3 regions of the Streptomyces sp. NPDC006365 genome follow, and region 2 is predicted to be linked to each of the others. Evidence: predicted binding sites of a transcription regulator. Region 2 holds the regulator's gene; each other region holds the start of a gene.
The links. The regulator HrcA, encoded in region 2, represses chaperone genes, less so after heat shock. The targets are predictions, from matches to a motif close to TTNGCACTCNGNNNNNCNGAGTGCNAA.

Region 1 (5,414 bases), on a different contig from region 2:
GACCGGAGGTCATAACCCGATGAGCGTCAACGTTCGCATCCCCACCATCCTTCGCACCTACACCGGCGGTCAGGCCGAGGTCGCCGCTGAAGGGGCGACCCTCGCCGAGGTCATCGCCGACCTGGAGAAGAACCACACCGGTATCGCTGCGCGTGTCCTGGACGATCAGGGCAAGCTGCGTCGGTTCGTCAACGTGTACGTGAACGATGACGATGTGCGGTTCGAGCAGGGGCTGGAGACGGCGACGCCCGAAGGGGCCGGCGTCTCGATCATTCCGGCCGTCGCCGGAGGCTGACCATCCGGTACAGTGCCGGAGGCTGATCGTTACCGTCGGTAATGCAGGTCACTGAGAGTTCATCGAATTGCCCCCTCCGTGAGTTAAACGGAGGGGGCAATTCTGTATGGTTGAGCGCGGTACAGTTGGGGAACTTGGTGCTCCCCCGGGCCGAATGCATGTGCATTCCTGTCGGATGCCCGATAAGAAGTAGCCAAAGTGTGTGGGTCTTTTGCGTCTTTTGCTCCTTTTATGGAGCCCGACTTGCCCCCCTCTAGGGTGAATTCTCCGTACATTCCGGATCGGCCATGCCCAGATTTCTCGTCCGATTGACCTGTTGCAGACGGCAGTTGGGCAGATACATTCAGCCGCGGTCGACGCGTTCCGGCGCACACCCCCAACCGTTGGGGGGTGAGGTCTGACCCGGATCCGCGAAGTGTGGATCTGTGCAAGGGCCAGTAATAGGGGAGTTAGGCATGGCTCAGGGCACCGTCAAGTGGTTCAACGCGGAGAAGGGGTACGGCTTCATCGCGGTCGACGGTGGTGCGGATGTATTCGTCCACTACAGCGCGATTCAGATGGACGGCTACCGCACCCTGGAAGAGGGTCAGCGAGTTGAGTTCGAGATCTCGCAGGGCCAGAAGGGGCCGCAGGCGGACATGGTCCGCGTGGCCGGCTGAAGCACGCGCCGACTGATCTGCAGCGACACGTTCTTCTTCCGAAGGGCTCGTACCTCAAGGGGTACGGGCCCTTCGGCATGTCTGTCGGCACCCCGCCCGCACTGTGGCAGCCGCTTGCACTCGACCACCCCGAGTGCTAATCATTGGCGTTAGCACTCTGAAGGTGAGAGTGACAACGAGGACCGGGTCGGTGAGGCCCGCAGGCCAAGTGGGGCAAGGAACCACGGGGCAGGCAGGCCGTCCGTCGCGGGCGCCAGCGCGGTCCGGAGCAATCCACCCCAGTCCGGGAGGACCACTTCACATGGCCAAGATCATCGCGTTCGACGAGGAGGCGCGGCGCGGCCTCGAGCGCGGGATGAACCAGCTCGCCGACGCCGTCAAGGTCACCCTCGGCCCCAAGGGCCGTAACGTCGTCCTCGAGAAGAAGTGGGGCGCCCCCACGATCACCAACGATGGTGTTTCCATCGCCAAGGAGATCGAACTCGAGGACCCGTACGAGAAGATCGGCGCCGAGCTGGTCAAGGAAGTCGCGAAGAAGACGGACGACGTAGCCGGTGACGGCACGACGACCGCGACCGTCCTGGCCCAGGCGCTGGTCAAGGAAGGCCTCCGCAACGTCGCCGCCGGTGCCAACCCCATGGCTCTGAAGCGCGGTATCGAGAAGGCCGTCGAGGCGGTCTCCGGTGCCCTGCTCGACCAGGCCAAGGACGTGGAGACCAAGGAGCAGATCGCTTCGACCGCCTCCATCTCCGCCGCCGACACCCAGATCGGCGAGCTCATCGCCGAGGCCATGGACAAGGTCGGCAAGGAAGGCGTCATCACCGTCGAGGAGTCCCAGACCTTCGGTCTGGAGCTGGAGCTCACCGAGGGTATGCGCTTCGACAAGGGCTACATCTCGGCGTACTTCGCCACCGACATGGAGCGTATGGAGGCCGTCCTCGACGACCCGTACATCCTGATCGCCAACTCGAAGATCAGCGCCGTCAAGGACCTGCTGCCGCTCCTCGAGAAGGTCATGCAGTCCGGCAAGCCGCTGCTGATCATCGCCGAGGACGTCGAGGGCGAGGCCCTGTCGACCCTGGTCGTCAACAAGATCCGCGGCACCTTCAAGTCCGTCGCCGTCAAGGCTCCGGGCTTCGGTGACCGCCGTAAGGCCATGCTCGGCGACATCGCCATCCTCACGGGCGGCGAAGTCATCTCCGAGGAGGTCGGCCTCAAGCTGGAGAACGCGACCCTGGACCTCCTGGGCCGCGCCCGCAAGGTCGTCATCACCAAGGACGAGACCACGATCGTCGACGGTGCCGGCGACACCGAGCAGGTCGGCGGCCGGGTCAACCAGATCCGCGCCGAGATCGAGAACTCCGACTCGGACTACGACCGCGAGAAGCTCCAGGAGCGCCTGGCGAAGCTGGCCGGCGGCGTGGCCGTCATCAAGGCCGGTGCCGCCACCGAGGTCGAGCTCAAGGAGCGCAAGCACCGCATCGAGGACGCCGTTCGCAACGCGAAGGCTGCCGTCGAGGAGGGCATCGTCGCCGGTGGTGGCGTGGCCCTGCTCCAGGCCACCACGGTCTTCGAGAAGCTGGAGCTCGAGGGTGACGAGGCGACCGGCGCCAACGCCGTGAAGCTCGCCCTGGAGGCCCCGCTCAAGCAGATCGCCGTCAACGGTGGTCTCGAAGGCGGCGTCGTCGTGGAGAAGGTCCGCAACCTTCAGGTCGGCCACGGTCTGAACGCCGCGACCGGCGAGTACGTCGACATGATCGCCGAGGGCATCATCGACCCGGCGAAGGTCACGCGTTCCGCGCTGCAGAACGCCGCGTCCATCGCCGCGCTGTTCCTCACCACCGAGGCCGTCATCGCCGACAAGCCGGAGAAGGCCGCGGCCGGCGCCGGCGCCGGCGGCGGCATGCCGGGCGGTGACATGGACTTCTGATCCGGTTCTTTCGCCGGGGCGGACCCTCCCCCAAGCTCTCGGCTTCGCTCGAGCAGGGGGGACCCCCAGTCCAGTACCGAGGGCGGCATCCCTGTTCGCAGGGGTGCCGCCCTCGGGCGTATCCGGGGGTGTCCTGGGGTGCGTGTGTCGTGGACGTGGCCGGGATCACAGGGGATGGAGTGGCACGGCGGAATGCCGGTGGTGGGTGGGTAGTTGACGCGTACGTGCGGTAGATGCGTATGCACATACCGTTCGGAATGCCGTGCCTGCTCGATGTCTGCCCGACCCCTCCGAGGAGTCCCACACGTGACTGCGACCGCCTCCGCCTCCCGCGCGGCCCAGATTCTGTCCCGGCCCGTTTCCCTGAACGGCCTCACCGTCCCGAACCGGATCGCGATGGCGCCCATGACCCGGGAGTTCTCGCCGGGCGGTATCCCGGGCGAGGACGTGGCCTCGTACTACGCGCGCCGGGCCGCCGCCGGTGTCGGTCTGATCGTCACCGAGGGGACGTACGTCGGTCATGAGTCGGCCGGGCGGAGCGACACCGTCCCGCGCTTTCACGGCGACGAGCAGCTGGCCGGGTGGGCGAAGGTCGCCGAGGCCGTGCACGCGGCGGGCGGGACGATCGTGCCGCAGCTGTGGCACATCGGCATGGTGCGGTCCGCCGGTGAACCCCCGTTCGCGGACGCCCCGGCCATCGGCCCGTCCGGCATCCGCCTCGACGGCACCGAGGGCATGGGCAAGTCCATGACCCCGGCCGACCTGGACGACGTCATCGCGGCCTTCGCCGAAGCCGCTGCCGCCGCCGAGCGGATCGGCTTCGACGGAGTCGAACTGCACGGCGCGCACGGCTACTTGATCGACCAGTTCCTGTGGTCCGACACCAACCGCCGTGCCGACGAGTACGGCGGCGACCTGGTGGCCCGTACGAGGTTCGCAGCGGAGATCGTGGCGGCGGTACGCGCGGCGGTGTCGCCCACCTTCCCGGTGATCTTCCGCTACTCGCAGTGGAAGTCGGGGGCGTTCGACGCCCGTCTCGCTCACTCCCCGTCGGAACTTCAGGCCCTCCTGACCCCGCTGGCCGAGGCAGGCGTGGACGCCTTCCACGCCTCCACGCGCCGCTACTGGCTGCCGGAGTTCGACGGCTCGGACCTGAACCTGGCGGGCTGGACGAAGAGGCTCACCGGCAAGCCCGCCATCACCGTCGGCTCGGTCGGCCTCGACGGCGACTTCGTCCGGGCGTTCGCCGGTGAGGGCTCGACGGTCAGGGGCCTCGACGATCTGCTGGACCGTCTGGAGGCCGAGGAGTTCGACCTCGTCGCCGTCGGGCGCGCCCTGCTCCAGGACCCTCAGTGGGCGGCGAAGGTGCTTGAGGGCCGCTTCGGTGAGCTGGCGCCGTACGACGTGGCGTCGCTGGGATCGCTGAGCTGAGCCGAGCCGAGCCGAGCCGAGCCGGTTGGCTGGTCGGTTCGGAACTCCCCTTCCCCTGCCCTCAGGACGTCTCCTTCTGCCGCCGGATGTACTCCTTGGCCAGCCGCATCTCCTCCTCGGCTTCGGCGGTGAACGGGCGACGCAGCAACGGTTCGGCGAGCCACCGCAGCGGGGGCTGGAACCGGAAGTTCAGGCGACACGACGTCCGATCGCGCTCCGGACTGCTCCGCGGTGCTGAGCGCCGACCATTCCCGAAGACGTCCATGACTCGTCCACGAGTCGCCGCAAGCACAGAGGTATTTGGCATGCCCGTGAAAGAAACGCTCTGCCGAGCGGGTCGGCGGCCTCGGCGCGCGGAGGGCGCACTGGCCGTACGGCAGCTGCTTGGCCAGCGTCTTTACGGAGATGTCGGCGCCCGCCCGGGAGTCGGTCGATGTACGCGGCGATGGCGGCTTCGCGAGGTGGGTGGTGGGCGAAGTCGTGGGCGGTGCGGGGGAGTTGGTCGGGTGCCTCGCGTTTTCCGTAACCCGGGTTTGCCATCGAGTGGGGGAGTGCGTGCGCGGGGAGGAAGGCAGCACTAGGCTTGGCGTCAGCCATGGGATCGATGAGTCCGACCTCGTAGGTCAAACCCCCGCAGGTGTTACCGCACCTGGCGGGGGTTGTTCGTTATGCGGGCACGCTAGCCTCTCGTGACTTTGCGTGGCAAGCCGAATGCGTCCAGTCAACACGCCGGTGATAGGGCGGGTTGAGGCCCTCTACCCATTCCTTGCAAAGAGGGCTCGGAGCTGAGGGCTTGAGCTTCGGCAACGTTGGTGGGCAGGAAACTGCCGGACACTGCACAAGCTTTTGCGGTGCGGGCGATGGCAGGGTTCCGCATATGACGGATGTCGGGGCAGTGATCTTCCGTGCGGTCGCCGTCCGGGTGCGCGCCGACGCGTATGGCCTGCACTCCCGGACGCTGCTGCGCCACCGGGACGTGCCGTGGTCCGATGTCGCCGACCTGCGCGTACTCCTGCAAGTCCACCGGAACGGTGAGTTCCGTAGGGTCAACGTGGCACTGCGCGACGGGCGCAAATGGACACTGCCCCTGCCGTACAGC
Region 2 (5,414 bases):
CGGTTGGCTCGCAAGACCCTGGGCGACGACCCTCGTCCGGTCCGCACGGTCTTCGTCGGCGGCGGTACGCCCACGCTGCTGGCCGCCGCTGATCTCGTACGGATGCTGGGGGCGATCCGGGAGGAGTTCGGGCTCGCGGAGGATGCGGAGATCACGACGGAGGCGAATCCGGAGTCGGTGGATCCGTCGTATCTGGCTGCCCTGCGGGCCGGGGGCTTCAACCGGGTCTCGTTCGGGATGCAGAGCGCCCGACAGCATGTGCTGAAGGTGCTCGACCGTACGCATACGCCGGGGCGCCCCGAGGCGTGTGTCGCCGAGGCGCGGACGGCGGGGTTCGAGCATGTGAACCTGGACCTGATCTATGGGACGCCGGGGGAGTCGGACGATGACTGGCGGGCGTCGTTGGAGGCGGCTCTGGGGGCCGGGCCGGACCATGTGTCGGCGTACGCGTTGATCGTCGAGGAAGGGACGCAGCTGGCGCGGCGGATCCGGCGGGGCGAGGTTCCGATGACGGACGACGACGTGCACGCGGACCGGTACCTGATCGCGGACGAGGTGCTGTCGGGGGCGGGGTTCGAGTGGTACGAGGTGTCGAACTGGGCCACGTCCGGGGCTGGGCGGTGTCTGCACAACGAGTTGTACTGGCGGGGGGCCGACTGGTGGGGGGCGGGACCCGGCGCGCACAGCCATGTGGGGGGTGTGCGGTGGTGGAACGTGAAGCATCCTGGCGCGTATGCGAGCGCCTTGGCGGCGGGCAAGTCGCCTGGCGCCGGGCGTGAGCTCCTCTCCGAGGAGGACCGTCGGGTGGAGCGGATCCTGCTGGAGCTGCGGCTCCGGGAGGGCTGCCCGCTGTCCTTGCTCAGGCCGGACGGGCTCGCGGCGTCACGGCGGGCGCTGGGCGAGGGACTTCTGGAGGCGGGCCCGTACGACGAGGGCCGCGCCGTTCTCACGTTGCGGGGGCGGTTGCTGGCGGATGCGGTGGTGCGGGACCTGGTGGACTGAAGGGGTTTTCGCCCCCGCCGCCCCTACCCGTCCCATCCTCGGGGCACTGCCCCGAACTCCCCCCCGCCATGGGCTCTGCCCCCGGACCCCGCTGGGGGCTTCGCCCTCAGGCCCCGATTGGCCTGAACGGCCTCGTCCTCAATCGCCGGACAGGCTGAATTTCAGCCTGTCCGTGGCGAAACCCTGCCGCACACAGCCTTCACTCCGCCGCCGTGACGAAGTCGATCAGTTCCTCCACCCTCCCCAGCAGCGCCGGCTCCAGATCCCTGTACGAGCGCACCGAGCCAAGGATCCGCTCCCACGCCGCCCCCGTGTTCTCCGGCCAGCCCAGCGCCCGGCAGACGCCCGTCTTCCAGTCCTGCCCATGGGGCACGCGGGGCCACCCCTCGACCCCCGCCGACGACGGCTTCACCGCCTCCCAGACGTCGATGTACGGATGGCCCACCACCAACGCGTACTCACTCGTCACCGCCTGCGCGATCCGGGACTCCTTGCTGCCCGGCACCAGGTGGTCGACCAGGACGCCCAGGCGGGCGTCGGGGCCAGGGGCGAAGTCCTCGACGATGGACGGGAGGTCGTCGATGCCCTCCAGGTACTCGACGACCACGCCCTCGATGCGCAGGTCGTCGCCCCAGACCTTCTCGACCAGTTCCGCGTCGTGGCGACCCTCCACGTAGATGCGCCCGGCCCGGGCCACGCGGGCGCGGGCGCCGGGGACGGCCACCGAGCCGGAGGCCGTGCGTGTGGGACGCACCGGCGCCGACGACGGACGTACGAGCGTGACCACCCGGCCCTCCAGCAGGAAGCCGCGCGGCTCCAGCGGGAACACGCGGTGTTTGCCGAAGCGGTCCTCCAGCGTGACCGTGGCCGCCTCGCAGCGGATCACGGCGCCGCAGAAGCCGGTGCCGGGCTCCTCGACGACCAGGCCCGGCTCCGCCGGGACCTCCGCTACCGGCTTGGACTTCTTCCAGGGAGGGGTCAGATCCGGTGAGTACTGGCGCATTCGGCAGACGATACCTTCGCGACCTTCACGAGACCCCGAAACGCCTTGCCAGCGCGTCCCGTTGGGCTCGGACAAAGGCCGCGTCCACCGCGGCGCCGTGCCCGGGGACGTACACCGCGTCCTCGCCGCCCAGGGCCAGCAGGCGGTCCAGGGCCGCGGGCCAGTGGGACGGTACGGCGTCGGGTCCGGCCTGGGGTTCGCCGGACTCCTCGACCAGATCGCCGCAGAAGACGACCTCCGGGCAGTCCGCACCGGGCGTGCCCGGGACCAGTACCGCCAGATCGTGGGGCGTATGGCCGGGGCCCACGTTCGCCAGCAGGACCTGTCGGCCGCCGCCCAGGTCCAGGGTCCACTCGCCGGACACCAGGTGCCGCGGCCGGACGAGGAGATCCGCCGCCTCGGCCGCCTCGATCGGATCGGCGCCATTGCGTACGGCGTCCGCGCGCAGCTCTTCGCGGTCGTGAACGAGCACCCGGTCAACGCCCACCGCTCCGAAAACCTCGACCCCGGCGAACGCCGCCGCCCCGAAGACATGGTCGAAGTGGGGATGCGTGAGCGCGAGATGGGTGACCCTGTCACCCCCGAGGAGCTCTTGCGCCTCCGTACGCAGCCGTACGCCCTCCGGCACGCTCGACCCCGCGTCGACCATGAGCGCCGCCCCGTCGCCCACCACCAGGCCGACCGTGCAGTCCCACACGGGAAGACGGCACCGCCCGACTCGGGGTGTCAGCTCCTCCCACCCCGACTCCACCCAGCCCGTGTTCAGCATCCCGCGGACTCTTCCCAAGTCACCGTCATGCAACGACGCTAGCTGTATGTCCCCGACAGAGCAGGACATGCCCGTACACCTCGGATCGGCGGCTCGAGTCCGCCCTTGCCGGGGCGCTACCCCACGGCCGTACACTTGAGCCGGGATGCTGGCACTCGTACGCGCTGAGTGCCAACCGCAGACAGGCGATGCCCACGGGAAAGACCAGCTGGAGGTGTGCGCGATGCTCAGTGAACGCAGGCTCGAAGTGCTCCGCGCCATCGTCCAGGACTACGTGGGCACGGAAGAGCCGGTGGGCTCCAAGGCGCTCACCGAGCGGCACAGCCTCGGAGTCTCCCCGGCGACGGTGCGCAACGACATGGCCGCGCTGGAGGACGAGGGCTACATCGCGCAGCCCCACACCAGCGCCGGACGCATCCCCACGGACAAGGGCTACCGCCTCTTCGTCGACAAGCTCGCGGGCGTCAAGCCGATGACGGCGCCCGAGCGACGGGCGATCCAGAACTTCCTCGACGGCGCGGTCGATCTGGACGACGTGGTGGGCCGGACCGTACGACTGCTGGCGCAGCTCACCAGGCAGGTCGCCGTGGTGCAGTATCCGTCCCTGACGCGTTCGACGGTGCGGCACGTGGAGCTGCTGTCGCTGGCTCCGGCCCGCGTCATGCTCGTACTGATCACGGACACGGGTCGGGTCGAGCAGCGCATGGTCGACTGCCCGGCACCGTTCGGGGAGGCGTCCCTGGCGGATCTACGCGCGCGGCTCAACAGCCGGGTCGCGGGCCGCCGTTTCACGGACGTCCCGCAGCTGGTGCAGGACCTGCCCGAGGCCTTCGAGGCCGAGGACCGCGGCACGGTCTCGACGGTGCTCTCCACCCTCCTGGAGACGCTCGTCGAGGAGACCGAGGAGCGGCTGATGATCGGCGGCACCGCCAATCTCACCCGCTTCGGACATGACTTTCCCCTCACGATCCGGCCTGTTCTGGAAGCATTGGAGGAGCAGGTCGTCCTCCTCAGACTCCTTGGTGAGGCAAGCGATTCGGGCATGACGGTGCGGATCGGTCATGAGAACGCCTATGAGGGACTCAACTCCACTTCGGTCGTCTCCGTCGGTTACGGTTCGGGCGGCGAGGCAGTAGCCAAACTCGGCGTGGTCGGACCGACCCGCATGGATTACCCGGGAACGATGGGAGCGGTACGAGCGGTGGCACGGTACGTCGGACAGATCCTGGCGGAGTCGTAAGTGGCCACGGACTACTACGCCGTACTCGGCGTGCGCCGCGACGCGTCACAGGACGAGATCAAGAAGGCCTTCCGGAGACTCGCCCGCGAGCTGCATCCGGACGTCAATCCTGATCCGAAGACGCAGGAGCGGTTCAAGGAGATCAACGCCGCGTACGAGGTGTTGTCGGACCCGCAGAAGAAGCAGGTCTACGACCTCGGCGGCGACCCGCTGTCCCAGGCGGGCGCCGGTGGCGCGGGTGGCTTCGGCGCCGGCGGCTTCGGGAACTTCTCGGACATCATGGACGCGTTCTTCGGTACGGCGTCGCAGCGCGGGCCGCGCTCGCGCACCCGCCGCGGCCAGGACGCGATGATCCGCCTGGAGATCGAGCTCGACGAGGCGGCCTTCGGGACGACGAAGGACATCCAGGTCGACACGGCGATCGTGTGCACCACGTGCAGCGGTGAGGGCGCGGCGCCGGGGACCTCGGCGCAGACGTGTGACATGTGCCGTGGCCGTGGTGAGGTCTCGCAGGTCACGCGGTCCTTCCTCGGCCAGGTCATGACGTCCCGGCCCTGCCCGCAGTGCCAGGGCTTCGGCACGGTCGTACCGAACCCGTGCCCGGAGTGCGCGGGCGACGGACGCGTCCGCTCCCGCCGGACCCTGACCGTGAAGATCCCGGCCGGTGTCGACAACGGCACGCGGATCCAGCTCGCCGGAGAGGGCGAGGTCGGTCCCGGCGGCGGGCCCGCCGGAGACCTCTACGTCGAGATCCACGAGGTCCCGCACCCCGCCTTCCAGCGCCGCGGCGACGATCTGCACTGCACGGTCACCCTCCCGATGACCGCGGCGGCGCTCGGCACGAAGGTCCCGCTGGAGACACTCGACGGCATGGAGGAGGTCGACATCCGCCCGGGCACGCAGTCCGGCCAGTCGATCCCGCTGCACGGCCGCGGCATCACGCATCTGCGCGGCGGCGGTCGCGGCGACCTCATCGTCCACGTCGAGGTCCAGACTCCGAACAAGCTCGATGTGGAGCAGGAGCGGCTGCTGCGCGAGCTGGCCAAGCTGCGGGGGGAGGAACGGCCTACGGGGCAGTTCCAGCCCGGGCAGCAAGGGTTGTTCTCGCGGCTGAAGGATGCCTTCAACGGGCGCTGACGTGGGCGGGTAGGTCCGGTCGGCCGGGGGACCAGGGGTTGGCCCCCCGGGTGGGCACAGTCAGCCCGGGCAGCAAGGGTCTCGCGGCTGAAGGATGCCTTTGACGGGCGCTGATCGCGGGCAGGCTGGCCGGCTTCGACCGTCGCCGAACGGGGCTTGTTCTCGTGCCCGCAGGGCTTCCCTGCCGGTGCTGACCGGCGCCCACTTCCCCTGGCCTATGCCAGGTGAAAGGCCGGATTCGGTCCTCTCCGGGGGACGTGACA
Region 3 (5,414 bases), on a different contig from region 2:
GCTGCATCCGGAGGCGATCGAGAGGGCGCGGACCTATATGGCGCAGCAGAGTTGACGGACCGTCACTCCGGTGTGGCGGAATCCGGGAATCCGGTGCTCTCAAGTCGGCGAGCACTCAATAACCTTGGGCCATGACAACGGCTCTGATTACGGGATCGACCGCGGGCATCGGCGCCGCCTTCGCACGGCGCCTGGCCTCCGACGGCCACAACCTCGTGCTGGTGGCGCGTGACAAGAAGCGGCTCGGCGAGCAGGCGACCGAGTTGCACGACCGGCACGGCATCGAGGCGGAGGTGCTGTCGGCGGACCTGGCGACGGACGACGGCATCGAGGCGGTGGCCGGCCGCCTCTCGGACCGTAAGCACCCGGTCGACCTGCTGGTCAACAACGCCGGCTTCGGCAACAAGGGCCGCTATCTGGACGTACCGATGGCCGACGAGCTGAAGATGCTCAAGGTGCACTGCGAGGCGGTGCTCCGGTTGACCTCGGCGGCTGCGGAGTCCATGCGGGACCGGGGTCGTGGGGGCATCGTCAACGTCGCGTCGGTGGCCGCGTTCCTGCCGCGTGGCACCTACGGGGCGTCCAAGGCCTGGGTCGTGCAGTTCACGCAGGGCGCGGCGAGAGATCTGGCCGGGTCCGGGGTCCGGCTGATGGCGCTGTGCCCCGGATTTGTGCGTACGGAGTTCCATGAGCGGGCCGGGATGGGAACGGACAACATCCCCAACTGGATGTGGCTCGACGCCGACAAGCTGGTCACGACGGCACTCGCGGACCTGGCCCGCGGCAAGTCGGTATCCATCCCCGACCCTCGCTACAAAGCCCTCATGGGCATCGTGAAGGTGACCCCGCGTGGTCTGCTCGGCGGGATCAGCTCGAGGACGGGGCGGAAATACGGGCCGCAGTAGCGCCCGGCCGTCGCAGCCGGCGCCTGATCGCCTCAAGCCCTTATTTCAAACCCCTCAATTTCAAGGCACCCATTCAAGTCGCTCATTCAACTAAAACACTCCTGGGCGATTTTCACTAAAATGGGGGATTCAGCCGGAGTCAGGGGGGCTGGAGGCGGCGTCATGACCTTTGTGCAACTCATCGACTGCAAGACGAGTCGGTTCGACGAGGTGAACCAGCTCATGGACACCTGGGTCGAGCGGACCAAGGGGAAGCGGACGGCGACGCACAGTCTGATCGGCCAGGACCGGTCCGACTCGTCGCACATCATCGAGATCGTCGAGTTCCCGTCGTACGAGGAGGCTATGCGGAACTCGAATCTGCCCGAAACGGACGAGGTCTTCCGCGAGATGGTGGCGCTCTGCGAGGAGATGCCGACGTTCACGGACCTGGACGTCGTACGGGACGAACAGCTGTACGCGGCCAATGTCAGCAGGCTCTTCGAGGCGATGGGCACGAAAGGTGAACTGCCTCCGCTCAACGATCTGATCGCGGAGAACTACCACGACCACGATCCCTCCAACGACCAGGACACCATCGGACTCGACGCGATACGGCGCGAGATGGGGATGTGGCGCGGAGCGTTCGACTTCACGTTCACCCTTGACGACCAGATCGCCCAGGGCGACCGCGTCAGTACCCGCTGGACCTGGAACGGCACCCACAAAGGTGACTTCCTGGGGATTCCGTCGACCGGCAGGACGGTCGGCATGACCGGAACGACCATCTTCCGCTGCCGGGAGGACGGCAAGATCGTCGAGGGCTGGTGGCAGTACGACCGGCTGGGGCTGATGGCCCAGCTCGGAGTGCTCGACCCGCTCGAACTCTAGCCGGGAAGCCGAGCAGGCGGCCGGGCATCCGGCTTGGCAGCGCGAAAGGCCCGGTACCCGCGCTTGGGGTACCGGGCCTTTCGCCGGGCGTCGTCAGGGACGTACCGCCCTACTGTCCGAGCTGTCCGTGGCTCAGTGGGAGTGACCGTGGCCGTGGCCCCCGGCCTCCGGCTCCTCCTCGGCCGGCTTCTCGACGACCAGGGTCTCGGTCGTCAGGAGCAGGGAGGCGATGGAGGCGGCGTTCTCCAGGGCGGAGCGGGTGACCTTGACCGGGTCGATGACGCCCTGCTTGACCAGGTCGCCGTATTCGCCGGTCGCGGCGTTGAAGCCCTGGTTCTTGTCGAGCTCGGCCACCTTGGCGGTGATGACGTAGCCCTCGAGGCCCGCGTTCTCCGCGATCCAGCGCAGCGGCTCGACGACGGCCCTGCGGACGACGGCGACACCCGTGGCCTCGTCGCCGGTCTTGCCGAGGGAACCCTCCAGGACCTTCGCGGCGTGGACGAGCGCGGAGCCACCACCGGAGACGATGCCCTCCTCGACCGCGGCACGGGTCGCGGAGATGGCGTCCTCCAGACGGTGCTTCTTCTCCTTGAGCTCGACCTCGGTGGCCGCGCCCACGCGGATCACGCACACGCCGCCGGCCAGCTTCGCGAGGCGCTCCTGGAGCTTCTCGCGGTCCCAGTCGGAGTCCGTGGTCTCGATCTCGGCCTTGATCTGGGCGACGCGGCCCGCGACGTCGTCGGACTTGCCGCCGCCGTCGACGATCGTCGTGTCGTCCTTGGTGACGGTCACGCGCCGGGCGGTGCCCAGCACGTCAAGACCGGCCTGGTCCAGCTTGAGGCCGACCTCCTCGGCGATGACGGTGGCACCGGTGAGGGTGGCCATGTCGCCGAGCATCGCCTTGCGGCGGTCGCCGAAGCCGGGGGCCTTCACGGCCACCGCGTTGAACGTGCCGCGGATCTTGTTCACGACCAGGGTCGACAGGGCCTCGCCCTCGACGTCCTCGGCGATGATCAGCAGCGGCTTGGAGGAGTTGGTCTGGATGACCTTCTCCAGCAGCGGCAGCATGTCCTGGATGGAGGAGATCTTGCCCTGGTGGATCAGGATGTACGGGTCGTCGAGGACGGCCTCCATGCGCTCCTGGTCCGTCACGAAGTACGGCGACAGGTAGCCCTTGTCGAAGGCCATGCCCTCGGTGAAGTCCAGCTCGAGACCGAAGGTGTTGGACTCCTCGACGGTGATGACACCGTCCTTGCCGACCTTGTCCATCGCCTCGGCGATCAGCTCGCCGACCTGCGGGTCCTGGGCGGAAAGCCCGGCGACGGCGGCGATGTCAGCCTTCTCGTCGATCGGACGGGCGGTCGCGAGGAGGTCCTCGGAGATCGCGGCGACGGCCGCGTCGATGCCCTTCTTCAGGGCGGCGGGGGACGCGCCGGCGGCGACGTTCCGCAGGCCCTCGCGCACCAGCGCCTGGGCCAGCACGGTGGCGGTGGTCGTACCGTCACCCGCCACGTCGTTGGTCTTGGTCGCCACCTCCTTCACCAGCTGGACGCCGAGGTTCTCGTACGGGTCCTCGACCTCGACCTCGCGGGCGATGGTGACGCCGTCGTTGGTGATGGTGGGCGCGCCGAACTTCTTGTCGATCACGACGTTGCGGCCCTTGGGGCCGATGGTCACCTTGACCGTGTCGGCCAGCTTGTTGACGCCGCGCTCGAGGGCGCGACGGGCGTCCTCGTCGAACTTCAGGATCTTCGCCATGGAGCTGAGTCAGTCCTTTCGGAAAAAACGAACCGCGCCCCCGGCGCCCGGCTTCTTAGTGGTTGCGGGGGGCCAGGGGCGCAGTTCAAAGCAAACCTGGGTGAATTACTTCTCGATGATCGCGAGCACGTCGCGAGCCGAGAGGACGAGGTACTCCTCGCCGCTGTACTTCACCTCGGTGCCGCCGTACTTGCTGTACAGCACGATGTCGCCGGTCTTCACGTCGAGCGGCAGGCGCTCGCCGTTCTCGAACCGGCCCGGGCCCACGGCGAGGACGACGCCCTCCTGGGGCTTCTCCTTCGCAGTGTCCGGGATGACCAGGCCAGAGGCCGTGGTCTGCTCGGCCTCGACGGCCTGGACCACAATGCGGTCCTCGAGCGGCTTGATGGCAACCTTGGAGCTGGCGGTCGTCACGATCCGACCTCCCCCTTCGGAGATCTCACGGGGTTAACTGTCTGAGGTGGCGACCAGGTCGATCCGTCGTCGCGGGTGCCGGACCTGCCCGTCGCGTTGTTGGCACTCTCCACTGGGGAGTGCCAGACCTGAGACTATGACCGCGATTAGCACTCGGTCAAGCGGAGTGCCAATCGCCTCCGGCGTGTTCGCGGTTATTGGGCACCCTGGGTCGGTGTCGCCGTCCCCTGGGGGCTCCTCCCTCAGACCCCCGTATCGGCCTTGCCGCCTCGTCCTCAAACGCCGGACGGGCTGGATGGCGACAGGTAGTCCTCCAGGCGCGCCACCGTGAAGCCCTGCTCCTGGATGTCGTTCAGCACTCTGGTCGTCGTCTCCGCGAGGGTCGCGCCGTTGCGGCCCTCGGGGCGGAGGATGTCGCCCGCTCGCAGGCGGTCCGGGTCGCGCCACAGGACCACCGCCGTGACTCCGCAGTCCGCTGCTGCTCTGAGCGTGTCGTCGTTGTGGGCGCCGTACGGGGGGCGGAAGAGGCGGGGGCGGATTCCGAAGCGTTGCTTGAGTTTCTCCTGTTGGCCGCAGATCTCGGCTCGCTGGCCGGCGTAGGGGAGGCCGGGCAGGTAGGGGTGGTCCAGGGTGTGGTTCTGGACGCTCGCGCCTACCGCGCGCAGGCGACCGAAGTGCGCGTACCCCGGTCCGACGACGCTGTCCGTGAGGAACATGGTGACCGGCAGCCGAAGTTCGCGGACCATGTCGACGAACCTCGGATCCCGCTCGGCGCTGTCGTCGAAGGTCAGGAAGACCACCTTGTCGCGGGTGGGGACGCGGTCGACGACGGGCGGCAGGCCCGGACCCGCGGGGCGTACGGCGGGGCGGCCGGGTGGCTTCGGCGCCGGGGGGAGCGGGGCGGGCAGGCCCCAGCGGCGGTACGTCGCGGCCGGGAGGCTGTGGGTCCGCAGCGTGGACGTCGCCTTCTTGTCGAGCCGTTCGACCGGGTCGACGGGCCGGGAACAGCCGGTGGCGCCGACGGCGAGCAGTGCGGACGCGAGTACGGCCATGGCGAGAGCGCGACTGAAGCCAGTTCTGCCATCTTGTCGTACGGAACGCATGGTCCCGGATCCTCACAGGCATGAGCCGTACGAGCCCCCCGACACCGCTGCCGGGCGCGCACCATCCACCGACTGGCCCACAATGGAACCGTGGACGATCACGACCCTCTGGCCTCCTTCGCCGCGCTGCTCACCGACCGCGGACGGTTTCTCCTCGACGAGGTGCGGGAGGTCGAACCGGCGCAGGAGCTGGCCGTGGCCACGCGGTTGCGGCGGGAGCATCCCGCCGAGCTCGTGTCCGCGGCGATCGCGCAGGCGCGGTGGCGGCAGCGGGCGGCGGGAAAGTTCGGGGGCGCTGACGCCGGGCGGATGTTCTTTACCGCCAACGGGATCGAGCAGGCGACCCGGGCGACGGTCGCGGCGT

Region 1: a site for HrcA is predicted at 1,068-1,094, ahead of groL (chaperonin GroEL). Genes of this name have one in related genera too.
Region 3: a site for HrcA is predicted at 4,094-4,120, ahead of groES (co-chaperone GroES). Genes of this name have one in related genera too.

The regions. Positions count from the first base shown of each region.
Region 1 is NZ_JBIAHS010000009.1:241,048-246,461, reverse strand. Features, by position in the region: gene ACFYO0_RS25350 (MoaD/ThiS family protein) at 20-295, shown strand; gene ACFYO0_RS25345 (cold-shock protein) at 751-954, shown strand; gene groL (chaperonin GroEL) at 1,256-2,884, shown strand; gene ACFYO0_RS25335 (NADH:flavin oxidoreductase) at 3,191-4,315, shown strand; gene ACFYO0_RS25330 (hypothetical protein) at 4,377-4,580, opposite strand; gene ACFYO0_RS25325 (PH domain-containing protein) at 5,193-5,414, shown strand, end outside.
Region 2 is NZ_JBIAHS010000002.1:404,453-409,866, forward strand. Features, by position in the region: gene hemW (radical SAM family heme chaperone HemW) at 1-1,002, shown strand, start outside; gene ACFYO0_RS06960 (DUF3097 domain-containing protein) at 1,202-2,005, opposite strand; gene ACFYO0_RS06965 (MBL fold metallo-hydrolase) at 2,031-2,774, opposite strand; gene hrcA (heat-inducible transcriptional repressor HrcA) at 2,998-4,014, shown strand; gene dnaJ (molecular chaperone DnaJ) at 4,015-5,151, shown strand.
Region 3 is NZ_JBIAHS010000008.1:207,715-213,128, forward strand. Features, by position in the region: gene ACFYO0_RS23165 (MOSC domain-containing protein) at 1-55, shown strand, start outside; gene ACFYO0_RS23170 (SDR family NAD(P)-dependent oxidoreductase) at 132-905, shown strand; gene ACFYO0_RS23175 (ester cyclase) at 1,068-1,775, shown strand; gene groL (chaperonin GroEL) at 1,908-3,533, opposite strand; gene groES (co-chaperone GroES) at 3,639-3,947, opposite strand; gene ACFYO0_RS23190 (polysaccharide deacetylase family protein) at 4,223-4,999, opposite strand; gene ACFYO0_RS23195 (methyltransferase domain-containing protein) at 5,141-5,414, shown strand, end outside.